3 regions of the Enterobacter sp. RHBSTW-00175 genome follow, and region 1 is predicted to be linked to each of the others. Evidence: predicted binding sites of a transcription regulator. Region 1 holds the regulator's gene; each other region holds the start of a gene.

Region 1 (7,939 bases):
CAAATACCTGCGCTTGACCCGGAGCAGCTTGACTGGTTGCTGCTGGAAGATTCCATGACTAAACGTTTTGAGCAACAGGGCAAAACGGTCACCGTGACGCTGATTCAGGAAGGGTTTGTCACCCCTGAGGCGATTGCCAGTGAGTTGCCGCTGCTGCCAAAAGAAGAACGCTACTGGTTACGTGAGATTTTACTTTGTGCAGATGGCGAGCCGTGGCTTGCCGGGCGGACGGTTGTGCCTGAATCCACCTTGTCCGGGCCGGAATTAGCGCTGCAACAACTGGGGAAAACGCCGCTGGGGCGATATCTTTTCACCTCCTCCGAACTTACCCGTGATTTTATTGAGATTGGCCGCGATGCCGATCTGTGGGGGCGCCGTTCCCGCCTTCGCCTGAGCGGTAAACCGTTAATGCTGACGGAGCTTTTTTTACCGGCATCGCCGTTGTACTGAGAGGAAGAAAAAATGGAGTGGAGTCTGAAGCAGAACAAGCTGCTGGCCTATCACCGCTTAATGCGTACTGATAAACCCATCGGCGCGTTGCTGCTGCTGTGGCCTACCCTGTGGGCGCTGTGGGTTGCGACCCCCGGTTTGCCGCCACTGTGGATCCTGGCGGTGTTTGTCGCTGGAGTCTGGCTGATGCGTGCGGCAGGCTGCGTGGTAAACGACTACGCGGACCGTAAATTCGACGGCCACGTGAAACGTACCGCCAACCGCCCGCTACCAAGCGGTCAGGTCACGGAAAAAGAAGCGCGCACGCTGTTTATCGTGCTGGTGGTGCTCTCCTTTTTACTGGTGTTAACCCTCAACACCATGACCATCCTGCTTTCTGTCGCGGCACTGGCGCTGGCCTGGGTGTATCCGTTTATGAAGCGCTATACCCATCTGCCGCAGGTGGTGCTGGGTGCTGCGTTTGGCTGGTCGATTCCGATGGCGTTTGCGGCGGTCAGCGAAACCGTACCGCTCAGCTGTTGGCTGATGTTCCTGGCTAATATCCTGTGGGCCGTGGCGTACGATACCCAGTATGCAATGGTCGACCGCGACGATGACCTGAAAATTGGGATCAAATCGACGGCGATCCTGTTTGGCCGCCAGGACAAGCTGATTATCGGGATTTTGCAGGTAGCGGTACTGGCGCTGATGGTGGCGATTGGTCGCCTGAACGAGCTGAACTGGGAATTTTACTGGTCAGTGCTGATTGCCGGGATGCTGTTTGTATATCAGCAAAAGCTGATCGCGAAGCGCGAGCGTGAAGCCTGCTTTAAAGCGTTTCTGAACAATAACTACGTGGGCCTGGTGCTGTTTTTAGGGCTGGCGATGAGTTATTTTTCATAATAAAAAAGCAGCCAGATTGAAGTGAACCCCGAAAGTTGGACATCCAACGATTAGGGGTTTTGCGTTTCAATGGGCAGAAAAAAATACTCACCTGAATTCAAGCAGCAAGTCGTACTCCACTATCTGTTCAGCAGTGATGGTGCAAAGAAAACAGCGCGGTTGTTCGGCGTTGATCACGGAGCGGTCAGACGCTGGACTGAGCACTGGAAAGTGAATGGGATGGACAGTTTTACCATTCCTACCAGGGCTTACTCTGCCGAGTTTAAAGAGTCTGTCGTGCTCTGGATGCAGCAACACAACAAATCATCCCGGAAAGCTGCGGCGGAGTTTCGTATTGCAGCCGCTTGTACTGTCAGCAAATGGGAGCGTCTTTACCGTACTGGCGGTATCATTGCCCTACAGGATAAACCCAGAGGACGCCAGATGAAGTCAGGGAAGAACGAAACTTCAGATAAAGAACTTAATAATCCCCGTCCAGCGTTCCAGAACGCTGAGGAAGAACTTGAATACCTGCGTGTTGAGAATGCCTACCTAAAAAAGCTTCAGGCCTTGATTCGGGAAAAGCAGAAGACAAAGCAAAAATAATTACCGAATTGAGGCGAAACCATAACCTGAGAATGCTGCTTCATATAGCAGGATTACCTCGCAGCACGTACTACTGGCATGTCAAAGCAGATAGCCGTGGAGAGCGCTATGAGGGCGAACAGCAAAGAATAGCCGCACTGTTCCACTATCATAAAGGACGATATGGTTACCGGCGCATTACCCTGGCGTTGCGTAATGAAGGCTATGGCATTAATCATAAAACAGTACGGAAACTGATGCGCAAGATGGGGCTGGCCTCATGCCTGAGAAGCAAAAAGTATCAGTCATACAAAGGCACCTACGGTAAAGTAGCGCCAAATACCCTTGCACGTGATTTTAAGGCCAGCAGTCCAAACCAGAAATGGGTCACGGATGTGACAGAGTTCAACGTAAAAGGGACAAAGCTGTATCTGTCACCAGTGCTTGATCTGTATAACAGCGAGATAATAGCCTGGAATATGACGACGCATCCGGGAATGAATCTGGTCGAAAACATGCTCAGCAAAGCCGTCAAGAGGCTGAAACCGGGTGACAGACCGGTACTGCACTCTGATCAGGGTTGGCAGTATCAGATGGCACGGTATCAGGAGAAACTTAAAGCTAAAGGCATAGAACAAAGCATGTCGCGCAAAGGGAACTGTCTGGACAATGCAGTGATAGAAAATTTTTTTGGTCTGCTGAAAACAGAATGTTGGTACCACGAAGAGTTTGAAAATACAGACCATCTACGAAAAACGGTGGAAGAGTATATCCACTACTACAACAACGAACGAATCAAGCTAAAACTAAACGGCCTGAGTCCGGTACAATACCGAACCCAGGCCATGTCAGCCGCCAGTTAAGAACGTGTCCAATATATGGGGTTCACTTCAAGATGGCTGCTTTTTTATTTTCACCCTCTCCCTGTGGGAGAGGGCCGGGGTGAGGGCATCAGGCCGCGATTAACATCATTCGTCCTGCGTCGCGCTCTCAATCGTTAAACGCACATCAGACGTAATCAGATCAGCCAGCATCTGGTAAACCTTCAGCGTCTCTTCTGGCTCGGCATCGCCGGTATCACTGATAAACCCTTCATCACGCAGCGTCAGCACTAAAGAGCTGAATACCGCTTTGTCGAAGAATTCTGGCGCGTTAATGCCGTGCAGTACCGACAGGCGCTGTGCCAGCGTGCGGCTCTCTTTCTCAAGCGTGCCGCGGTTGATGGATGGGTTAGCACTCAACAACCAGAACGTAATGGCATAGCGTTGCAGGGTTTCACGCGCGCCAGCCGCCAGCAGTTGCAGGGTGCGGGAGCGAGATGGGTTGATATGCAGCTCGTCATTATTGACGGTGATAAGCCCCTGACGACGCAGCTCTTCGGTCAATTTATCCAGCTCTGCCGCCAGCTCGGTTTTACTCCAGCGCAGGAACAGCTCGGCTTTCAACATCGGATACAGCGCGTCGACATGACGCAGCAGGTCCTGACGAGAAATACGACGATGCTGGGTAATAATGGCGGCCATCAGCGAAGGCAGCATCAGCATATGCGCGATGTTGTTACGATAGTAAGTCATCAGCACCGCCTGCTCGCGCGGCAGAATGATGATGTCGCCAATCGTATCTTTCTCAACTTCGAACTTATTCATCTGCAAGGCATGATCGATAAGCTCGCTGGCGGTTGCGGCAGGCGCCGTCGAGTCCACTGAGTACGGAACATTCCGCATAATGTCCAGATAGCAATCGAGCTGCTCGGTAAGCTGTTCACGGGTCAGTGAACGCTGACGCGATGCCAGCAGCGCAGTACAGCACAGGTTCATGGCGTTGGCCGCACCTGCGTTGTTAATACGCACCATCAGCTCGGCGGCAATGCCGTTCACCGTTGGCGTCAGCCATGCAGGGCGTATCGCTTCGATAGGGTCGATAGACTCGCGCCATTCCGGGACATGGTGGTTAAGGTAGTTCATCAGCGGCATTGGCTCGCCGAAGTTCACGTAGCCCTGACCCAGATTACGCAGCTTGCTCAGACCACGCAGCATCTGTGGCAGGCTCTCTTTCTCTTTGGTCGCACCGCGCAGCTCTTTGGCGTACGTTCCCACTTCCATCACGTGCTCGTAACCGATGTAAATCGGCACCAGCGTAATTGGGCGGGTACCGCCGCGCAACATGGCCTGGATAGTCATCGACAGCGTGCCGGTTTTCGGATCAAGCAGGCGGCCAGTACGGGAACGCCCACCTTCCACGAAATACTCAACGGAATAACCACGGCTGAACAGCTCGCCCAGATATTCGCGGAATACGGTGGAATAGAGCTTGTTACCTTTGAAGGTACGACGAATAAAGAAGGCACCAAGGCGGCGGAAAATCGGCCCTGCTGGCCAGAAGTTCAGGTTAATACCGGCCGCGATGTGCGGTGGCACCAGACCCTGATGATAAAGCACGTAGGAAAGCAGCAGGTAGTCCATGTGGCTGCGGTGGCAGGGCACATAGACAATTTCGTGGCCGTCATGTGCCAGCTGGCGCACGCGCTCGGCGTTGTGGACGTTGATCCCCTGATAGAGGCGGTTCCACGTAAAGCTCAGAATACGATCGGACAGGCGAATCATCTCGTAGGAGAAGTTCGCGGCGATCTCTTCCATCAATGCGATGGCGTTCTGCTGTGCTTTCTCATGCGAAATCTTCTTGCTGCGCGCTTCGTCTTCCACGGCGCGGGCAATGGCTTTAGACGCCAGCAATTTATTGAACAGGTCCTGACGCGCCGGGAGGCGCGGCCCTACGGCTGCAAGACGCTGGCGCGCAAAGTGCATACGTGCCACGCGAGCCAGTTTTTGCGCGATGATTTTATCCGTACCGTGTTCATCTGCCATACGGCGCAGCGACACAGAAGGAGAGAAACGCACGAAGCTATCGCGACCAAGCCAGGACACCGCGAAGAATTTCTGGATACCGTTGAGCATCCGCAGCGGTGGGTTTTCTTCCCCTTTTTCGCGACCTGGGCGACGACCAAACATCACCGATACCGGCACCATCTGCACATCCAAATCAGGATTGCTGCGGTGTAGATCGAGGTAGTCGTGGAACAGCTTGATGGACTCTTCTTTTGGCGTGTAATAGGTAAACACACGCGGCCCGCCGTGAATGAACACGTAGCGCGGCAGCAGAGTACCGTCGATCTCCAGTGGTTCAAGCGGATCGGGTAAATCATGCGCCAGACACTGGGCGCGGAGCGTGAGCAAGTCTGCCTTCGAGTTGTAAGGCAAAACATACATAATAGGGCGAGAGGTATCGAGCCCTAATTCCAGCGCGGGTTCTGCTGGGATAGACTTGCTTTTTACCAGAACGGTTAATGGTAAATTAAGTAATTTGTAGTAAATTCGTGGCCAGCCGGACATAAACGATGTAAAGCCTCTGGTTAATAATGCAATTGCGGCGCAAGGATAACAGAAAGCGCGCAAAATTTCTGTTGTTACCCGTCATACTTCAGGCGGCAGTAAACGCACTGCGTCTATAGTTACTGACGCTATTTCTAATAAAAGGTTCTTTTAATGGCCAATAATACCACTGGGTTAACCCGAATCATCAAAGCTGCCGGCTATTCATGGAAAGGTTTCCGTGCCGCGTGGATCAATGAAGCCGCTTTTCGTCAGGAAGGCGTTGCCGCAATCGTTGCGGTAATCATTGCCTGTTTCCTTGATGTTGATGCCATAACGCGCGTTCTTCTTATTGGTTCTGTGCTTCTGGTGATGATAGTGGAAATTCTCAATAGCGCTATTGAGGCGGTAGTTGATCGTATTGGCTCTGATTTCCATGAGCTCTCTGGTCGTGCAAAAGATATGGGGTCTGCCGCCGTGTTGCTGGCGATTATCACTGCGGTTATCACCTGGGTCACGCTGCTTTGGTCGCATTTCCGATGAGCCTCGAGGAATAATTAAGTCCCTGGTTTTTTGTGCAGTTTTTGGTTCCAAAATCACCTTTGACTGTATATACTCACAGCATAACTGTATATACACCCAGGGGGCGGAATGAAAGCGTTAACGACCAGGCAGCAAGAGGTGTTTGATCTCATCCGGGATCATATCGGCCAGACAGGAATGCCACCTACGCGTGCGGAAATCGCGCAGCGTCTGGGTTTCCGTTCTCCAAATGCTGCCGAGGAACACCTTAAAGCGCTGGCGCGTAAAGGCGTGATTGAGATTGTTTCTGGCGCTTCACGCGGCATCCGTCTGCTGGTAGAAGAAGAGACGGGCATTCCGCTGGTTGGCCGTGTCGCGGCAGGTGAACCTTTGCTCGCACAACAGCATATTGAAGGTCACTATCAGGTCGATCCTGGCATGTTCAAACCGAGTGCAGATTTCCTGCTGCGCGTTAGCGGCATGTCCATGAAAGATATCGGTATTCTCGATGGCGATCTGCTGGCGGTTCATAAGACTCAGGATGTGCGCAACGGCCAGGTGGTGGTGGCGCGTATTGATGACGAAGTTACCGTTAAGCGCCTGAAAAAACAGGGAAATACTGTGCAACTGCTGCCGGAAAACAGCGAATTCTCCCCAATCGTGGTGGATCTTCGCGAACATAACTTCTCCATTGAAGGTCTGGCGGTTGGCGTCATCCGCAACGGAGAATGGCTGTAATCTCCCCCTGACAGGCTACGGAGCCTCCGTAGCCTGATTCATTTCCCACTCCCGGTATTTTTCATGTCACTGCTGACTGCTTCCGATAAGGCATTGTGGCGTCTTGCACTGCCGATGATTTTTTCCAATATCACCGTTCCGCTGTTGGGGCTGGTCGATACGGCGGTTATTGGTCATCTGGATTCACCGGTGTATCTGGGTGGCGTGGCGATTGGCGCAACGGCAACCAGCTTCCTCTTTATGCTGCTGCTTTTTTTACGCATGAGCACCACCGGGTTAACGGCACAGGCGTTTGGCGCAAAAGATCCCCTGCGTCTGGCGCGTGCGCTGGTACAGCCGTTAATTCTGGCGCTGGGTGCGGGTGTACTTATCGTTCTGCTGCGTACACCACTGATTGAGCTGGCATTACACATTGTAGGTGGCAGTGAAGCGGTGCTGGAGCAGGCACGGCTTTTCCTTGATATTCGCTGGCTAAGCGCACCGGCATCTCTGGCGAATCTGGTTCTGCTGGGCTGGTTGCTGGGCGTTCAGTATGCCCGTGCTCCCGTTATCCTGCTGGTTGTCGGGAACGTCCTGAACATAGTGCTCGACCTCTGGCTGGTTATGGGGTTGCACATGAATGTGCAGGGCGCGGCGCTGGCAACGGCTATTGCCGAGTACGGCACGCTGATTATCGGGTTGTGGATGGTCTGGCGTGTTCTGGTTATGCGGGGCATAACACCTGCACTGCTGAAGGCTGCCTGGCGCGGCAATATCCGCAAGCTGCTGGCGCTTAACCGCGACATCATGCTGCGCTCGCTTTTGCTGCAACTGTGCTTTGGCACTCTGACGGTCTTTGGCGCGCGGCTTGGCCCGGAAATCGTTGCTGTCAACGCGGTGTTAATGACGCTGCTGACCTTTACCGCCTATGCCCTCGACGGCTTTGCCTACGCGGTAGAAGCCCATTCCGGGCAAGCGTATGGCGCGCGCGAAAGCGGGCAATTACATGATGTCTGGCGTGCTGCATGTCGTCAGGCTGGACTGGTGGCGCTGGCATTTGCACTCATCTACGCCTGCTTTGGTGAGTATATTGTTGCGCTGCTCACGTCATTACCTGCACTGCGTGAGCTGGCAAGCCACTACATCATCTGGCAGGTGATCTTACCGGTTGTGGGCGTCTGGTGTTATTTACTCGACGGGATGTTCATTGGCGCAACGCGTGGCGCGGAAATGCGTAACAGCATGGCGGTCGCGGTGGGTGGGTTTGGTTTAACGCTGCTCACGGTGCCGTATCTGGGGAATCATGGGTTATGGCTGGCCCTCGCGGTCTTTCTTCTTCTTCGTGGCCTCTCGCTGGCGTTTATCTGGCGTCGTCACTGGAAAAATAATACCTGGCTTTCATCTCGTCACGACATCTCCTGATGGTAAAAGATTCT
Region 2 (7,939 bases), 510 kb from region 1:
GCCGCGCGCCACTGCTGAATACCGAGCCAAATCAGGTACGCCGCACCGGCCCATTTCAGCACTTCGAACGCCAGCACCGAGCGGGAAAACAGTGTCCCCAGGCCGATACCGACCAGCACGATGTGAATGCCCAGCCCGGTCTGCAAACCGGCAATGGATGCCGCCGCACCACGATAGCCGTGGTTGATCGAAGTGGTCATGGTGTTAATCGCGCCAGAGCCTGGTGAAAGGCTGAGGATGATGGATGTCAGCAGGTAAGCGAACCACCACTCGAAGGTCATTTGAAACTCCCGAATCGTCTGTTTTTATGCCACAATACGCTATTGTTGAGTCATTTTGTGACCTGTCACGAAAAAACGATATTCCTTGGCTTACAGGGGTGGAAACCCGATGTTTCAGCAGAAAAAGGATTGGGAAACTCGAGAAAACGCATTTGCTGCTTTCTCTATGGGCCCACTTACCAACTTCTGGCGTCAGCGTGAAGAGGCCGGATTTACCGGAGTGGGCAATGTTCCTGTACGCTTTGTTCGTTTTCGGGCTGAAAAAAACGATCGTGTCATTGTGGTTTGCCCTGGTCGCATAGAGAGTTACGTCAAATATGCCGAACTGGCGTATGACCTGTTCCACAGTGGTTTTGACGTGCTGATTATTGACCATCGCGGGCAGGGGCTTTCCGGGCGAATGCTGTCGGACACCCACCGTGGTCACGTAGATAATTTCAGTGATTATGTCGACGACCTTGCGGCATTCTGGCAGCAGGAAGTGCAGCCCGGCCCCTGGCGGAAACGCTATATTCTCGCGCATTCAATGGGTGGTGCCATTGCCACGCTGTTCTTGCAGCGCCATTCGCATCAATGTGATGCCATTGCGCTCAGCGCGCCCATGTTTGGCATCGTGATGCGTTTTCCTGACTGGATGGTACGACATATTCTCGACTGGGCTGAGGGCCATCAGCGTATTCGGGAAGGTTATGCTATCGGAACAGGACGCTGGCGCGCGCTGCCGTATGCCATGAACGTGCTGACCCACAGTCGACAGCGATACCGTCGTAACCTGCGTTTTTATGCCGATGAACCGCGTTTACGCGTTGGCGGCCCCACCTATCACTGGGTGCGGGAAGGCATTCTTGCCGGTGAGCAGGCGCTGGCGGGTGCTGGTGATGACAGCACGCCGACATTACTGCTTCAGGCGGAAGAAGAGCGTGTGGTTGATAACCGTATGCATGACCGCTTTTGTGAACTGCGTGCCGCCGCCGGTCACCCTTGTGAAGGGGGTAAACCGTGGGTCATAAACGGTGCGTACCATGAGATCCTTTTCGAAAAGGACACCATGCGCTCAGTCGCGCTCAACGCTATTGTCGAATTTTTCGACAGGCATAACTGATTTTCTATTGAGGTTAAATTTCCCTATGTACCAGGTTGTTGCATCTGACTTAGATGGCACGCTGCTTTCCCCCGATCACACCTTATCGCCTTTTGCGAAAGAAACCCTGAAGCTCCTGACTGCCCGTGGCGTGAACTTCGTGTTTGCCACCGGTCGCCACCACGTGGACGTGGGGCAGATCCGCGATAACCTGGGCATCAAAGCCTACATGATCACCTCCAACGGTGCGCGCGTACACGACACCGATGGCAACCTGATTTTCACGCATAACCTTGACCGGGATATCGCCACCGATCTGTTCGGCGTGGAGCACAACAACCCGGACATCGTGACCAACGTGTATCGCGATGATGAGTGGTTTATGAACCGCCATCGCCCGGACGAAATGCGTTTCTTCAAAGAGGCCGTGTTCAACTACACCCTGTATGAGCCAGGCCTGCTGGAGCCGGAAGGGATCAGCAAGGTGTTCTTCACCTGTGAAAGCCACGAAGAGCTGCTCCCGCTGGAGCAGGCGATCAACGCCCGCTGGGGTGACCGTGTTAACGTCAGCTTCTCTACGCTGACCTGCCTGGAAGTGATGGCCGGTGGCGTCTCGAAAGGTCACGCGCTGGAAGCGGTGGCACAACGTATGGGCTTTGAACTGAAAGACTGCATCGCCTTCGGCGACGGCATGAACGATGCGGAAATGCTCTCGATGGCGGGTAAAGGCTGCATCATGGAGAACGCGCACCAGCGTCTGAAGGATCTGCACCCGGAACTGGAAGTGATCGGTTCTAATGCCGACAACGCCGTGCCGAATTATCTGCGCAAGCTGTTCCTTGAATAATCTTCATTTGGTTGTTTATTGCTCAGTTGTCAACTAAAGAGTTCGCTACAATGCCTGTCCTTCTTTCAGAGAGACAAGCATTGTGGCGCTACTCATTATCACCACTATTCTGTGGGCCTTCTCCTTTAGCCTGATTGGCGAATACCTTGCGGGTTCGGTGGACAGTTACTTCTCAGTGCTGATGCGCGTGGGGCTGGCGGCGCTGGTATTCCTGCCGTTTCTGCGTACGCGTGGCCAATCGCTGAAAACCATTCTGCTGTACATGCTGGTGGGGGCAATGCAGCTCGGTATCATGTATCTGTTCAGCTTCCGCGCTTACGTTTACCTGTCGGTATCCGAATTCCTGCTGTTTACCGTGTTCACACCGCTCTATATCACGCTGATTTACGATCTGCTGAGTAAGCGTCGCCTGCGTTGGGGCTATGCGCTGAGCGCGCTGCTGGCGGTTGTCGGTGCGGCGATCATTCGCTACGACAAAGTGAGCGACCACTTCTGGACCGGTCTGATGTTTGTGCAGCTGGCCAACATCAGTTTCGCCATTGGCATGGTGGGTTACAAACGCCTGATGGAAACCCGTCCGATGCCGCAGCATAACGCCTTTGCCTGGTTTTATATGGGGGCGGCTATTGTTGCCGTGGCGGCGTGGTTTATGCTCGGCAACCCGCAAAAGCTACCGACCACTTCCGTGCAGTGGGGCGTTCTGGTCTGGCTGGGCGTGGTGGCCTCAGGGCTGGGATACTTCATGTGGAATTACGGCGCTACGCAGGTAGACGCCGGTACGCTGGGGATCATGAACAACGTGCATGTGCCTGCGGGTTTGCTGGTCAACCTGGCTATCTGGCAGGAGCAACCGCACTGGCCGAGCTTTATTATTGGGGGAACGGTGATCCTGGCTTCGCTGTGGGTACATCGCCGTTGGGTCGCTCCGCGCTCCGCACAAACGGAAGATGGTCGCACGCGTGGTTCCGCGCTGAACGAATAAACGCTTCTGTAATCGGTTGACGTTGCTCGCCATCGCGCACGGCAGCGTACAGCCGGCTCCACAGTCCTTCACCCAGGGTTTTGGTCACCACCAGGCCCTGGCGTTCAAAACTCTCCACTACCCAGTGCGGCAGTGCCGCAAGACCCATTCTGGCGGCAACCATCTGAATTAACAGCAAGGTGTTATCCACGCTTTTCAGCTGCGGGTTAATGCCTGCAGGTTGCAGGAAGTGACGCCAGATATCCAGGCGACTGCGTTGTACCGGGTAAATCAGCAGCGTTTCCGTGGCCAGATCTTCCGGCGTGATGCGTGTTTTAGCGGCCAGCGGATGATCCGGTGCCAGCACCAGGCGCACTTCATAATCAAACATTGGCGAGTAGTGCAGGCCGCTGCGCGGAAGGATGTCTGAGGTCATGACCAGATCCAGCTCGCCCTGCTGGAGCGAGGGCTGTGGGTCAAATGTCACGCCGGATTTAAAGTCCATCTCCACCTGCGGCCACTTCTGGCGGAAGTTCTCAAGCGCGGGGGTCAGCCACTGTATACAGCTATGACACTCAATGGCGATGCGCAATTTTGTCTGCTGCGGTTCGTTGCAGGACTGCAACGCGCTGGCAATTTGCGGCAGCACCTGATTTGCCAGTTGCAGCAAAATCTCACCCTGCGGGGTAAAGCGCAGCGGCTGACTCTTACGCACAAAAAGACGGAAACCGAGGCGTTGTTCCAGATCGCTGAACTGGTGTGAAAGGGCAGACTGGGTCTGGTGCAGCGTGGCCGCAGCCGCTGCGAGAGAACCGCAGTTCCGCAACGCTTGTAGCGTTTTCAGGTGTTTTATCTCGATCATGAAAGTCCTTCACTTCGGCATGAACATTTTGCGCTTGAGGAATATACAGTACCTGCCAATTATAGAAGTGTAAACATCTGGACGTCTAAATAACGAATTTCACAAGGGGTACACCATGACAATCCGCAATCACACACTCGGTTTCCCTCGCGTTGGTCTGCGTCGCGAACTGAAAAAAGCGCAAGAAAGCTACTGGGCAGGAAACTCCACCCGTGAAGAGCTGCTGGCCGTGGGCCGCGAGCTGCGCGCCCGTCACTGGGATCAGCAAAAACAGGCGGGCATTGACCTGCTGCCGGTGGGCGATTTCGCCTGGTACGACCATGTTCTGACTACCAGCCTGCTGCTTGGCAACGTGCCGGCTCGTCATCAGAACAACGATGGATCGGTCGATCTCGACACCCTGTTCCGTATCGGCCGTGGCCGTGCGCCGAGCGGTGAGCCCGCTGCAGCAGCAGAAATGACCAAGTGGTTCAACACGAACTACCACTACATGGTGCCGGAATTTGTCAAAGGCCAGCAGTTCAAACTGACCTGGACGCAGCTGCTGGATGAAGTGGACGAAGCGCTGGCGCTGGGCCACAAGGTGAAGCCTGTGCTGCTTGGCCCGGTCACCTACCTGTGGTTGGGTAAAGTGAAGGGCGAGCAGTTTGACCGCCTGAGCCTGCTGAACGATATCCTGCCGGTATACCAGCAGGTGCTGGCGGAGCTGGCAAAACGCGGTATCGAGTGGGTGCAAATCGACGAACCTGCGCTGGTACTGGAGCTGCCGCCGGAGTGGCTGAACGCCTTTAAACCCGCGTATGACGCGCTCACAGGCCAGGTGAAGCTGCTGCTGACCACCTATTTTGAAGGGGTCACCCCGAATCTCAATACCATTACCGCGCTGCCGGTACAGGGCCTGCACGTTGACCTGGTCCACGGTAAAGATGATGTGGCGGAGCTGCACAAACGTCTGCCTGCTGACTGGCTGCTTTCTGCTGGTCTGGTGAATGGCCGTAACGTCTGGCGTGCTGATTTGACAGAAAAGTATGCCCAGATTAGTGCGATTGTCGGTAAACGTGATCTGTGGGTGGCCTCTTCCTGTTCGCTGCTGCACAGCCCAATTGACCTGAGTGTTGAAACGCGTCTGGATGCCGAAGTGAAGAGCTGGTTTGCGTTCGCCCTGCAAAAATGTGAAGAGCTGGCGCTGCTGCGTGATGCGCTGAACAGCGGTGACACGGCCGCCATTACCGAATGGAGTGCTCCAATTCAGGCGCGTCGCCACTCGACTCGCGTACATAACGCGGCTGTGGAAAAACGTCTGGCCGCCATCACCGCCCAGGACAGCCAGCGCCAGAGCGCTTATGAAGTGCGTGCCGAAGCCCAGCGCGCCCGTTTTAACCTGCCAGCCTGGCCGACAACCACCATCGGTTCATTCCCGCAGACCACTGAAATTCGCGGCCTGCGTCTGGACTTCAAAAAGGGCAACCTGGATGCGAACAACTACCGCACCGGCATTGCCGAACACATCAAACAGGCGATTGTGGAGCAAGAGCGTTTAGGACTGGACGTGCTGGTCCACGGTGAAGCCGAGCGCAACGACATGGTGGAATATTTTGGTGAACACCTGGACGGTTTCGTCTTTACCCAGAACGGCTGGGTGCAGAGCTACGGCTCCCGCTGCGTGAAGCCGCCGGTGGTGATCGGCGATGTCAGCCGCTCGGAAGCAATCACCGTTGAGTGGGCGAAGTACGCCCAGTCCCTGACCGACAAACCTGTCAAAGGCATGTTGACCGGCCCGGTGACGATTCTCTGCTGGTCTTTCCCGCGTGAAGACGTGACCCGCGAAACTATCGCCAGGCAGATTGCGCTGGCGCTGCGTGATGAAGTGGCGGACCTGGAAGCGGTGGGGATTGGTATTATCCAGATTGACGAACCGGCTCTGCGTGAAGGTTTACCGCTACGTCGCAGCGACTGGGATGCTTATCTGGCGTGGGGCGTTGAGGCGTTTCGCATTAACGCTGCCGTCGCAAAGGACGACACCCAGATCCACACACATATGTGTTACTGCGAATTTAACGACATCATGGATTCCATCGCTGCGCTGGACGCCGATGTGATCACCATTGAGACGTCACGTTCAGACATGGAGCTGCTGGAGTCCTTCGAAGAGTTCGAATACCCGAACGAAATCGGACCGGGCGTTTACGATATTCACTCCCCTAACGTACCGAGCGTGGAATGGATTGAGGCGCTGTTGCAGAAAGCGGCACAGCGTATTCCGGCGGAGCGTCTGTGGGTAAACCCGGACTGCGGCCTCAAAACCCGCGGCTGGCCAGAAACCCGCGCCGCGCTGGCGAATATGGTGAAGGCCGCGCAGAATCTGCGTCAGGGTTAACCCCGGCGCTCGTTTTACGCCTGCCCATCCATCAGGCGGCTAATATGAATGCTTAACCATGTCAGCTCATCTTTCGGTAAGGTGAGCTGATATTTATCCTGCACATAGTCGCGGATCACCCACGCTACGGTCATCGCATCCGGGCGATGGCGCATCAGTTCCTGATAAAAATCCTCGGTTTCACTCAACGCAATCTTCCCCGCCAGAACCCGCTCGGCAAAGTAACGCAGATGAGTAATAAAGCGCATATAGTTCACCGATTGCGTATCAATCGCCTGACCGAGTTTATAGCGCACGATTTCGGCGATACGGTTCACCAGCTCAACCTGCTGGTGGGCGCTGCTGTCGTCATCCTGACCGCTGGCGTTGATCAGATGAAAAGCGATATTGACTGCTTCGTCTTCCGGTAACTCAACGTCAAACTTATCGTTCACCTGCGCACGTGCCAGCAACCCTACGCCATACTCCTGCGGGTAGTAGCGCTTCACTTCCCAGCTGAGCTTATTGTGGATGAGGTGCCCGCTGCGGCAGCGTTCCACGGCAAAGTGCAGATGTTCTGCGAGTGTGAAGAGCAGCACCGAATTGAGCCTGTCCCCGCACTGACTGCGTGCAAGGGTAAGAATGTCGTGACTGATATCGAAGAATGCCGCAGGAATGGTGTCCGTTAACGATAAAAAATGGCGGGATTTGAGGTCGCTCAGCGGCAGGAAAACTTTCTCTACCTGCGCGAGATCGATGCTGGTGCCGGGTTTTGCGCCAAAGCCGATCCCCTTGCCGAACAGGATCATCTCCCGCTGGTCGTTGTCGACCAGCAGCATACTGTTATTAAGCGATTTTTTTATCGTTATCACGGTTATTCCTGCGGCCGGGCCGGTTAGCTCATGTCAGCGCCATTGCTGGCAATCACTTTTTTGTACCACCAGAAAGAGTCTTTCTTGAGGCGTTTTAACGTGCCGTTGCCTTCATCGTCCTGGTCGACATAGATAAATCCATAGCGCTTGGACATCTGCGACGTGCCCGCGCTGATAATGTCGATACATCCCCAGGTGGTGAATCCCATCACATCCACCCCTTCATTAATAGCGGCCAAAGTTTGCTCGAAGTGGGCGCGGAAATAGTCGATGCGATAGCTGTCGTGGATCTCGCCGTTTTCGACCACATCTTTCGCCCCGAGGCCGTTCTCAACGATAAACAGCGGTTTCTGGTAGCGGTCGTACAGTTCAAGCAGGGAGATCTTCAGCCCGACCGGGTCAATCTGCCAGCCCCATTCAGAGGCAGGCAGGTACGGGTTTTTCACCCCAAGAACCGTGTTACCGGGGATACGCTCGATGTCCGGCTGTGTCGATTCGGTCATCGACATGTAGTAGCTAAAAGAGACGAAATCGACGGTATTTTCTTTCAAAATACGCTGATCGTCGGCCTGCATCTCAATTTGAATGTCCCGACGCGCCAGATCGCGCAGGATCAGCGGCGGATATTCACCAAACACCTGTACATCCGCGTAGAAGTAGTTCTCGAGATTTTTCTTCA
Region 3 (7,939 bases), 2.7 Mb from region 1:
GCGATAGTCAGGTACAATCTCTTTCATGCGATATTCTCCTGGGGGTGAGTCTTAGTGGCCTTGCGGCGAAAAAAGCGTTTTTCCTGGGCGACAACCAGCAGAAATGCAATCAGCAGCAGGGCGTATGTCACAAGTAAACCGCCCAGCGGACCAAAGGTGTTCAGCAGGTTAACTTTGTCCCAGTTGGTTGCCAGAACCGGGGATAAATCATCCCAGAAGTACGCCAGCACCGTAGAGCCAATCACATTGCCCAGTCCAACCCACCAGTAATGCACCTGGCCTTCTACCGCACGATACATCCAGCCCGTTTCACATCCACCGGCCAGCACAATCCCGAAACCAAACAGTAAACCGCCGATCACCGCATTGGGACCAGCCCACATGATTTTCGGTTCAACGCCGAGCTGCACGTAACTGAAAATACCGATAGCGCTGACCGCCATCCCGGCAATAATGGCTTTTGCCATCATTGTACGGCCGGTTATCCACATATCGCGAAATGCTGAAGTGAAGCAGATCTGCGCACGTTCTATCAGTAAGCCAAATCCAACGCCGAACAGCATTGCCAGGCCCAGTTTCGGCTGGTTAAGGGCGGTGCATAATGCCCAGGCCAGCATGGCGAAAAAGACCAGCATCCCGAGTCGAAATCGACGACGCGCCTGATCGGGTTTTTGTGTCAGTGGCGAGGCGGCGCTGACTTTAGTCATTTTCACCGGAATGCGGAAGAAGGGCAGTAGCGTAAAGCGCGCGCCAAAGTAAGAGCCAATGGCCGTTGCCACGGCAAAGAACCAGGCATGAAGTGAAAACTGAGGAATACCGGTAAAGAAGGCTGCCAGGTTGCAGCCCATCGCCAGGCGGGCGCCAAAGCCTGCGATAATACCGCCTGCGACGGCCTGCATAATGCGGATCCGGCTTTTTGGCATTCGTAGCTTCACGTTGTTTGCCCACAGCGCGGCAGCAAAACAGCCCCCAAACATGCCGATAATCATCATCCCGTCGATACGGGTCAGGGGAGTACCATCCAGATGAATCAGTTTAAAATAGCCCCACTCTTCGGTATGCACGCCCGCGAGCTGTAATAATTGCCCACCCCAACGGGTAAACTCACCCGTTACCGCCCAGAAGGTGCCGGTGATCCCGAAATAGTAGGTAGAGAGAATGCCCGCGGCGATAACCGCCGGAACCGGAGACCAGAACTTAACCAGGTAAGTCTGTTTGAAATGATGCCATGTCATGACTGTGCCTCTGAACTCAGAAGGTGTATGTGGATTTAACGGGCTGGAATATATAGTTCTTTTTCTTTCTCCAAAACCTCTCCAAAACTTTTCTCCAAAATACCTGCCTTTTTAATGACCTCAATCATCAAAACTTCATGCTCTGGTACGCAAGGGATATTCAAAAATTAAATGACAAGCCTGGTAAACTCTTTCCCTCGCTCAAGACGCTCTGATAATGAATGCTGTTCGTGAAACTATGCAGGTAACCGTCTTTGATATCTGAGGATTTCATTTTTGCAATATCATCCCGGCGCTGGCCGGTAGGCTGATTGCCAACGGACTGGATAGAAAACAGATGGCGCTCATTTACGATGTTGCCGTTTTGCACTTTATACAAGAAATTTCCGGCGGGCGGAAAGTCACGGTTTACAGGCAGGCATATCATCAATTGACTGCCTGCTGGTATTGAAGACCATCAAGTGAAGACTAAGCTTCAAGCCACATATCAGCTTCTTCAAACATCTCCTGCACGACCCTGCTTATCTGCTCCTTTTCATGCTTGCTCGCATCAGTGTTGATCGCTGGAAGCGTCATCATTGGTTTAACGCGAACGTCTGCATCCGGGAAAACGCGGCAAATCCTCTTTGTTAACTCATCCAGAATGATGTTTTTTGCACCTGGCAGGCCTTCGAAATTGCGTTTGTCGTAAACGAGTTCTACGAACATAACCTTTCCTTAGAATGTGAAATAGTCTTGGCTTGATCTGTAACCCTAAAAATACCACTGTACATGTATACAGTCAATGGGTGGGTAAGGAAACAACTCGTACCCACCCCACCTGACATCCGAACTTCGCTTTGACAAGCAGAGTAACAGCAATACTCTGATATCACTTTTAGCCCTATAGTGATGTTTTTTATGGCAGTACTTGATTCATCCTCTGACATCGAACAGCCAAGGGGGTGCGACGAAAAGGCAGGAAAAAAGCCTTCTCGTTCGCGTCATCTACATCGTCAGCACAATTTTTCCGACGTTAAGGCCATCTTCCATACGCTGGTGAGCTTTACTGGCTTCCGCCAGCGGGAATACGCTGTCAATCACCGGGTTCAGCCCATCCTTACCGAAGCGAGTTAACCAGCACTCTCTAAAGCGGCGGGACATCTCATGTTTCACTTCTTGCGAACGCGATTTCATTACCGTACCGATAATCTGCAGATGGCGGTACAACACCCGATCCAGCGGTATCTTCGCGTTTTCAATCCCCCCCATGATGCCAATCTGCACCAGACGTCCACCAAAGTTGAGTGCATTCACGTTTCGTTCAAAATAAGGCGCGCCAATAAAATCGAGAATAAGATCAACCCCCTTGTTATCCGTAATGCTGGCGACAACTTCCGAGAAGTCTTCTGTCGCGTAATCAATGGCGTGATCAGCACCCAGATGGTGAACGAGATCGTGTGCTGCAGCATTCGCGGTGGTGATTACCGTCGCGCCTGTCGCGTGCGCCAGTTGCACGGCGGCACCTCCCACACCGCCGGCCCCGGCGTGGATCAGTACCGTTTCCGTGGGTTTCAGTTTCCCCAGATGGATAAGTGCTTCATGGGCGGTTACAAAGACCTCGGTAATGGCCGCCGCATGGATATAGTCCATACCTTCCGGCACTGGCATAGCCATCCGGTAATCGATACGGGCCATTTCCGCGTAAGCCCCGCCCCCGACGATACCCATAACACGGTCACCCACGTTATAGCCTTTTACATTCTCCCCGACGGCAATAACGTCACCGGCGATTTCCAACCCCATAATCGTCGAGTCTCCAAAATCAGGACGGCCATACCCGCCGCGTCTGTGGGTGAGGTCGGCCCGGTTAACTCCCGCGGCCCGCGTGCGGACCAGCAGATCATTGGGGCGCAACTGTGGGTCTGCGACTTCACTGATGTGAAGTACATCTGCCGGACCGAATTGATCAAAAGTGATTGCTTTCATGGTTCTGTTTCCTGAAATAAGAAGATGGATAACCCGTCATTCAGGCCTGTTCGTCAAACGTGGCATTGGCATAGCCAGACGCGGTAATCGCTGCCGGAAAGCCTGCGTAAAACGCCATGTGCGTAATCAGGGCGGAAATTTCTGTTTTGGTCAGACCGTTTTCAATGCCGCGACGCAAGTGGGCCGGTAGCTCATTGGAGTGATTCAGCGCAATGAGACAGGCGATGGTAACCAGACTACGGTCGCGCGGTGCCAGGTCCGGATCTGTCCAGACATCGGAATACAGCGGTTGCTCAACGAAGTCGGAAAGTTTAGGGGTAAATGCGCGGGCAGCTTCGCGCGGACGAGTAAAATCAACAGGTTTCATGGTCAGTTCCTCTTATAATCTGTAATTAATGCCAGTGTGTTTTAGATTTGGCTGATGAATTTATTCACCAGGTAATGGCCGATACCTTCCCGGCCACCCTCAGATCCATGCCCACTTTCTTTCATGCCGCCGAAAGGCAGTTCCGTCGCCACCATGCGGTACTGATTAATGCCGATCATTCCGGCTTCAAGGCCATCGCCAACATCCAGCACGGTACGGGCGTCACGCGTAAAAGCGTAAGCTGACAGGGCATACGGCAGGCGGTTTGCTTCTGCCAGCCCATCCTCAAGCACGTCGAACGGACGCATAACGGCAATCGGGCCAAAGGGTTCTTCGTGCATGATCCGCGCCTCCATCGGCACATCGGCAAGCACCGTGGGTTCAAAGAAAAAGCCCGGACGGTTGAGCCGTTTCCCGCCAGTGAGCACTTTCGCGCCCTGCGCGACAGCATCGGCAATCAGCGCTTCCATTTTTTCCAGCTGGCGGAGATTCGCCAGTGGCCCCACCTGCGTGTTTTCCGCCATGCCATCGCCGATAACGAGTTGCTCCGTCGCACTCACGAAGCGTTCGACAAACTGCGTGTAAACACCACGCTGAATCAGAAAGCGGGTTGAAGATATACAGATTTGGCCGGTGCCCCGGAACCGGTTAGCCGCCCCGCCAGCCGCCGCCGCGTCAATATCAGCATCTGCAAAGACCAGTACCGGCCCATGGCCGCCCAGTTCCAGGGTAATCGGTTTAACACCAGCGGCGGCACGCTGAGACAGTAGTCGACCTACCGGTACAGAACCGGTGAATGCCACTTTGCGAATAACCGGTGAGGCGATAAGAGTGGCGGAAACCTGATCTGGCACGCCAAACACAATTTGCAGTACGCCTTTAGGCAAACCGGCATCATCCAGGCAACGTGCCAGCGCCAGCGCCGTCGCCGGGCTCTCTTCACCGGGTTTCAGGATCACGCTACAACCTGCGGCCAGTGCTGCTGATAATTTGCGTGCCGGGGTAATGGCCGGGAAATTCCACGGAGTGAAGGCGGCGACCGGGCCGATGGGCTCTTTTTTGACCAGTTGCAGTACACCGGGGCGATTTGACGGTACAACGCGTCCATCAATGCGGCGGGCTTCCTCCGCAAACCATTCAAAATAGTCGGCTGCACGCAGTACTTCGTCGCGGCTTTCAGCCAGGGGTTTCCCTTCTTCCAGCGTCATCAACGAGGCAATATGTTCAGCGCGTTCGCGCATCAGGGCAGCGGCATTCTTCATGATGAGGGCGCGTTCAGCAGGCACGGTATGGCGCCAGACGTCAAAGCCAGAACGGGTGGCTGACAGGGCACGTTCAAGGTCGGCGGCGGTCGCCAGCGGCAAGCGGCCGATAGTGGCTTCGGTTGCGGGGTTAATCACAGCGACAGTGTCGCGATTACCCGCTTCAATCCAGTCACCGTCGATAAAAAGATAAAGGGGATCATATTGATGATTTTGCATGGTCGTTATCCTCAGTGTGTGTGTTTGTGTAATGTCATTCGGCTGAGGGGATATTAAGTTCAGCGTACATAACTGATAAGATGGCTTCTCACCACAACAGCTATGCAAGAAATGCACAGATGCAATCAGAGAAATTTGCCGAGTTCCTTGGAGTCTTTGTCGATGTCGCCCGTGAAAGCAGTTTTTCGGGTGCTGGTCGCCGTCGCGGACGCACCCCCTCCTCGATAGGACGGCAGATTGATGCGCTGGAAGCGTACCTGGATACCCCGCTCTTTTTGCGATCTACACGGCATTTAACCCTGACCGATGCTGGGGAAATACTGCTGATTCGCGCCAGACAGATCCTCGATTCACTGGTAGATACGCAGCAGGAACTGGCGTCGATGAAGGGCGAAGTAACCGGTGTGCTGAGAGTGGCGTGTTATCCCACATTTGGTAAACGCTATGTGCTGCCGGTGATGGCAAAACTCTCCCGACAGTATCCGGCGCTGGGCTTCGATTTGGATCTGACCGAACGGCTGGCAGATCCTGTCGCTGAACGCCTTGATGTTGTCATCCGTATTGGTGATATGGCCGACAGCACGTTGATTGCCAGCAAAATAGCAACGCAAATACGCGTGCTGTGCGCAAGCCCAGCATACCTGGAAAACGCGGGAATTCCCGTCTCGCTGGATAACATCGCCTCACATCGTTTAATCGATAAGCTGCACGGTGCTGATCTGCTTTGCTGGTCGAGCGTGATTGGCCATCCGGCCAGAGAAAACACTAGCCAGCCCATCTTTGGCTGTGATGATTTTGAAGCGATGCGTCAGGCTGCGGTTGATGGGCTGGGGATCGCGTTCCTGCCAGACTGGGTGGCGGGAGATGACATTAACAGTGGCGCGCTGGTACAACTCTTCCCGGAAATGTCATCGCAACCACATGTATCTACAGGAATATATGCGCTACGCGCGTTACGTCATCCGCCTGCCAGAGTCACGGTATTTCTCGACACATTGCGTGAATTCATCGGACATCCTGCAAAATGGTCAACACTTCGCAGTCAGCTCTGACGACATAAGCAACATTGCCGTTTTGCACTATATGAGCGTCCACTGTTCGCTCGCAGCGGACCTTCAGCTTGTATAACTAGTCCGCTTCGTGCCAACATCGGACATCCAATAACCCTTATAAGCACACCTTTTTCAAGTGCTATCCAAGAAGAATCTCGCTATTGCACGGCCATCGCCAGCCGAATCCCAACTGCAGTAAAGGCCAGCGCGACACTCCAACGAATGCCGGTCATCATCCTGTGATCTCCTAATACACGATGGCTAACAGCCGAAGCAAAAATGCCATACAGAGAAAATACAACAAAAGTCATGGCCGCAAAAATAGCAGAAAGAATCAACATGCTCTGTGTGGGGTGTACGTCCCTGGTGGCGATAAACTGCGGAAGAAATGCCAGGAAAAATAGCGAAAGCTTAGGATTAAGAATATTGGCAACCACAGCCTGCTGTATCAGGGCGCGATGAGATAACGCCGACCCTAGGCAGTCAGCAGATAAAAGTGTCTTATCCCGTAGCGTTTGCCACGCCATAAACAGCAGGTAAGCCACACCGGTAAATTTCACAAGGGAAAATAGCAACGGACTGGTATGTAATAATGCGGCAAGGCCAGTAATAGCAGCCAGCATATGTGGCAACACCCCCAGGGTACATCCTGCAGCGGCAATTATCGCACTACGCTTTCCCTGCCTCAGACCGGCAGAAAGCGTAATGATGGCACCCGTACCGGGTGATATAACGATTAGCAGAGATGTCACCAGAAAATCATTATAAAGAATCAAAGTTTACCCCTCATCGGAAGCTGAAAATAATCGCTTCAGTATTTGATTAAGAGGTTTTTTATGTCTTGAATAAAATTGCAGAGGTAGTGACAGCTAGGTTCTTGAAATCTGTCGCGCATAGAGGCCCGGCGTATAGCCATAACTGCGGACAAACAGGCGGGTCATGTGGCTTTGATCCGCAAATCCACTGGCAATGGCTGCATCAACAAGGCTCATTCCACCGGTAATAAGCTTTCGAACCAAGGACAGGCGTCGTTGCAAAAGATAGGTGTGAGGAGTCATTCCAGTATAATGCGCAAAAGCGCGTAAAAACGTAAACTGACCGAGTCCTGCAATCGCCGCCAGCTCAGTAAGGGATACGGCATTCCCCGGCGCGTCATCCATTTTTTCCTTTGCGTACAACACTCCTTTTAAGGGCATTTTCATCTGAAGTCTGGGCATTTGAGCCAATGCTTTGGTCATGACTAACATCGCTTCATCCGCAGCCAACCTTTCTACATCGCCACTACCGCTGATAATGGATTGATATAAGTGGTTAAAATTTTCTGCTATGCCAGCATTCGTCGATACAGGCAGAGAAAACTCGCCGCTAGAAAATTTCCCATCGGAAATATCGCTAAAGCAGCGATTGATGAGCTCAGTATCAAAATAAAGCATCCGCCAGGCTCGCGGACCGGAGAGAGGTGTCCCATCGTGAACTTCCCCCGGGTTAACCGTGATGATGTCACCCGCATTCGACTCGACATACCCACGGCCACTCAGGGATTTTTGCCCGCCGCTGTCCATCAAACCAATGCCGAACTGGTCGTGAGTATGCCGCCCAAAAGAGATATCGCTGTTGGTGTTTACCGCCTCAATACCCGCTACAGTAATTGGGAAAAGCTGAATGGAATGTTGGCGCACGATGTCAGCGTTTTTCCTGTTGCAGTTGGTCGTGTTGCCCGAGTTCATAATCGATAAACTCACCGATCATTGTCCGATAGACTTTTTCGATAATCACTTCGGGAAGTCCTGCTTCAGTTGCCTGTTTACATACCTTGTCGATTACCTGTTGCACACT

What was found. The regulator LexA, encoded in region 1, represses DNA repair genes until DNA is damaged. The targets are predictions, from matches to a motif close to TNCTGTATGTACATACAGNA.
Region 2: metR (HTH-type transcriptional regulator MetR) is a predicted target of LexA. The motif match lies at 4,064-4,083, and genes of this name have one in related genera.
Region 3: HV107_RS24620 (DinI-like family protein) is a predicted target of LexA. The motif match lies at 1,999-2,018, and genes of this name have one in related genera.

Annotation. Positions count from the first base shown of each region.
Region 1 is NZ_CP055930.1:2,431,622-2,439,560, forward strand. Features, by position in the region: gene ubiC (chorismate lyase) at 1-450, shown strand, start outside; gene ubiA (4-hydroxybenzoate octaprenyltransferase) at 463-1,332, shown strand; one part of gene HV107_RS11495 (IS3 family transposase) at 1,402-1,864, shown strand; one part of gene HV107_RS11495 (IS3 family transposase) at 1,864-2,759, shown strand; gene plsB (glycerol-3-phosphate 1-O-acyltransferase PlsB) at 2,865-5,285, opposite strand; gene HV107_RS11505 (diacylglycerol kinase) at 5,439-5,807, shown strand; gene lexA (transcriptional repressor LexA) at 5,916-6,524, shown strand; gene dinF (MATE family efflux transporter DinF) at 6,588-7,925, shown strand.
Region 2 is NZ_CP055930.1:1,923,747-1,931,685, reverse strand. Features, by position in the region: gene rhtB (homoserine/homoserine lactone efflux protein) at 1-281, opposite strand, end outside; gene pldB (lysophospholipase L2) at 391-1,383, shown strand; gene yigL (sugar/pyridoxal phosphate phosphatase YigL) at 1,409-2,209, shown strand; gene HV107_RS09105 (carboxylate/amino acid/amine transporter) at 2,292-3,191, shown strand; gene metR (HTH-type transcriptional regulator MetR) at 3,079-4,032, opposite strand; gene metE (5-methyltetrahydropteroyltriglutamate--homocysteine S-methyltransferase) at 4,148-6,409, shown strand; gene HV107_RS09090 (PRD domain-containing protein) at 6,424-7,260, opposite strand; gene HV107_RS09085 (glycoside hydrolase family 1 protein) at 7,284-7,939, opposite strand, start outside.
Region 3 is NZ_CP055930.1:5,081,988-5,089,926, reverse strand. Features, by position in the region: gene yedF (sulfurtransferase-like selenium metabolism protein YedF) at 1-27, opposite strand, end outside; gene yedE (selenium metabolism membrane protein YedE/FdhT) at 24-1,235, opposite strand; gene HV107_RS27565 (hypothetical protein) at 1,396-1,614, opposite strand; gene HV107_RS24620 (DinI-like family protein) at 1,704-1,943, opposite strand; gene HV107_RS24615 (NAD(P)H-quinone oxidoreductase) at 2,223-3,203, opposite strand; gene HV107_RS24610 (carboxymuconolactone decarboxylase family protein) at 3,244-3,570, opposite strand; gene HV107_RS24605 (NAD-dependent succinate-semialdehyde dehydrogenase) at 3,612-5,051, opposite strand; gene HV107_RS24600 (LysR family transcriptional regulator) at 5,171-6,103, shown strand; gene HV107_RS24595 (LysE family translocator) at 6,262-6,876, opposite strand; gene HV107_RS24590 (AraC family transcriptional regulator) at 6,973-7,782, opposite strand; gene HV107_RS24585 (chorismate mutase) at 7,787-7,939, opposite strand, start outside.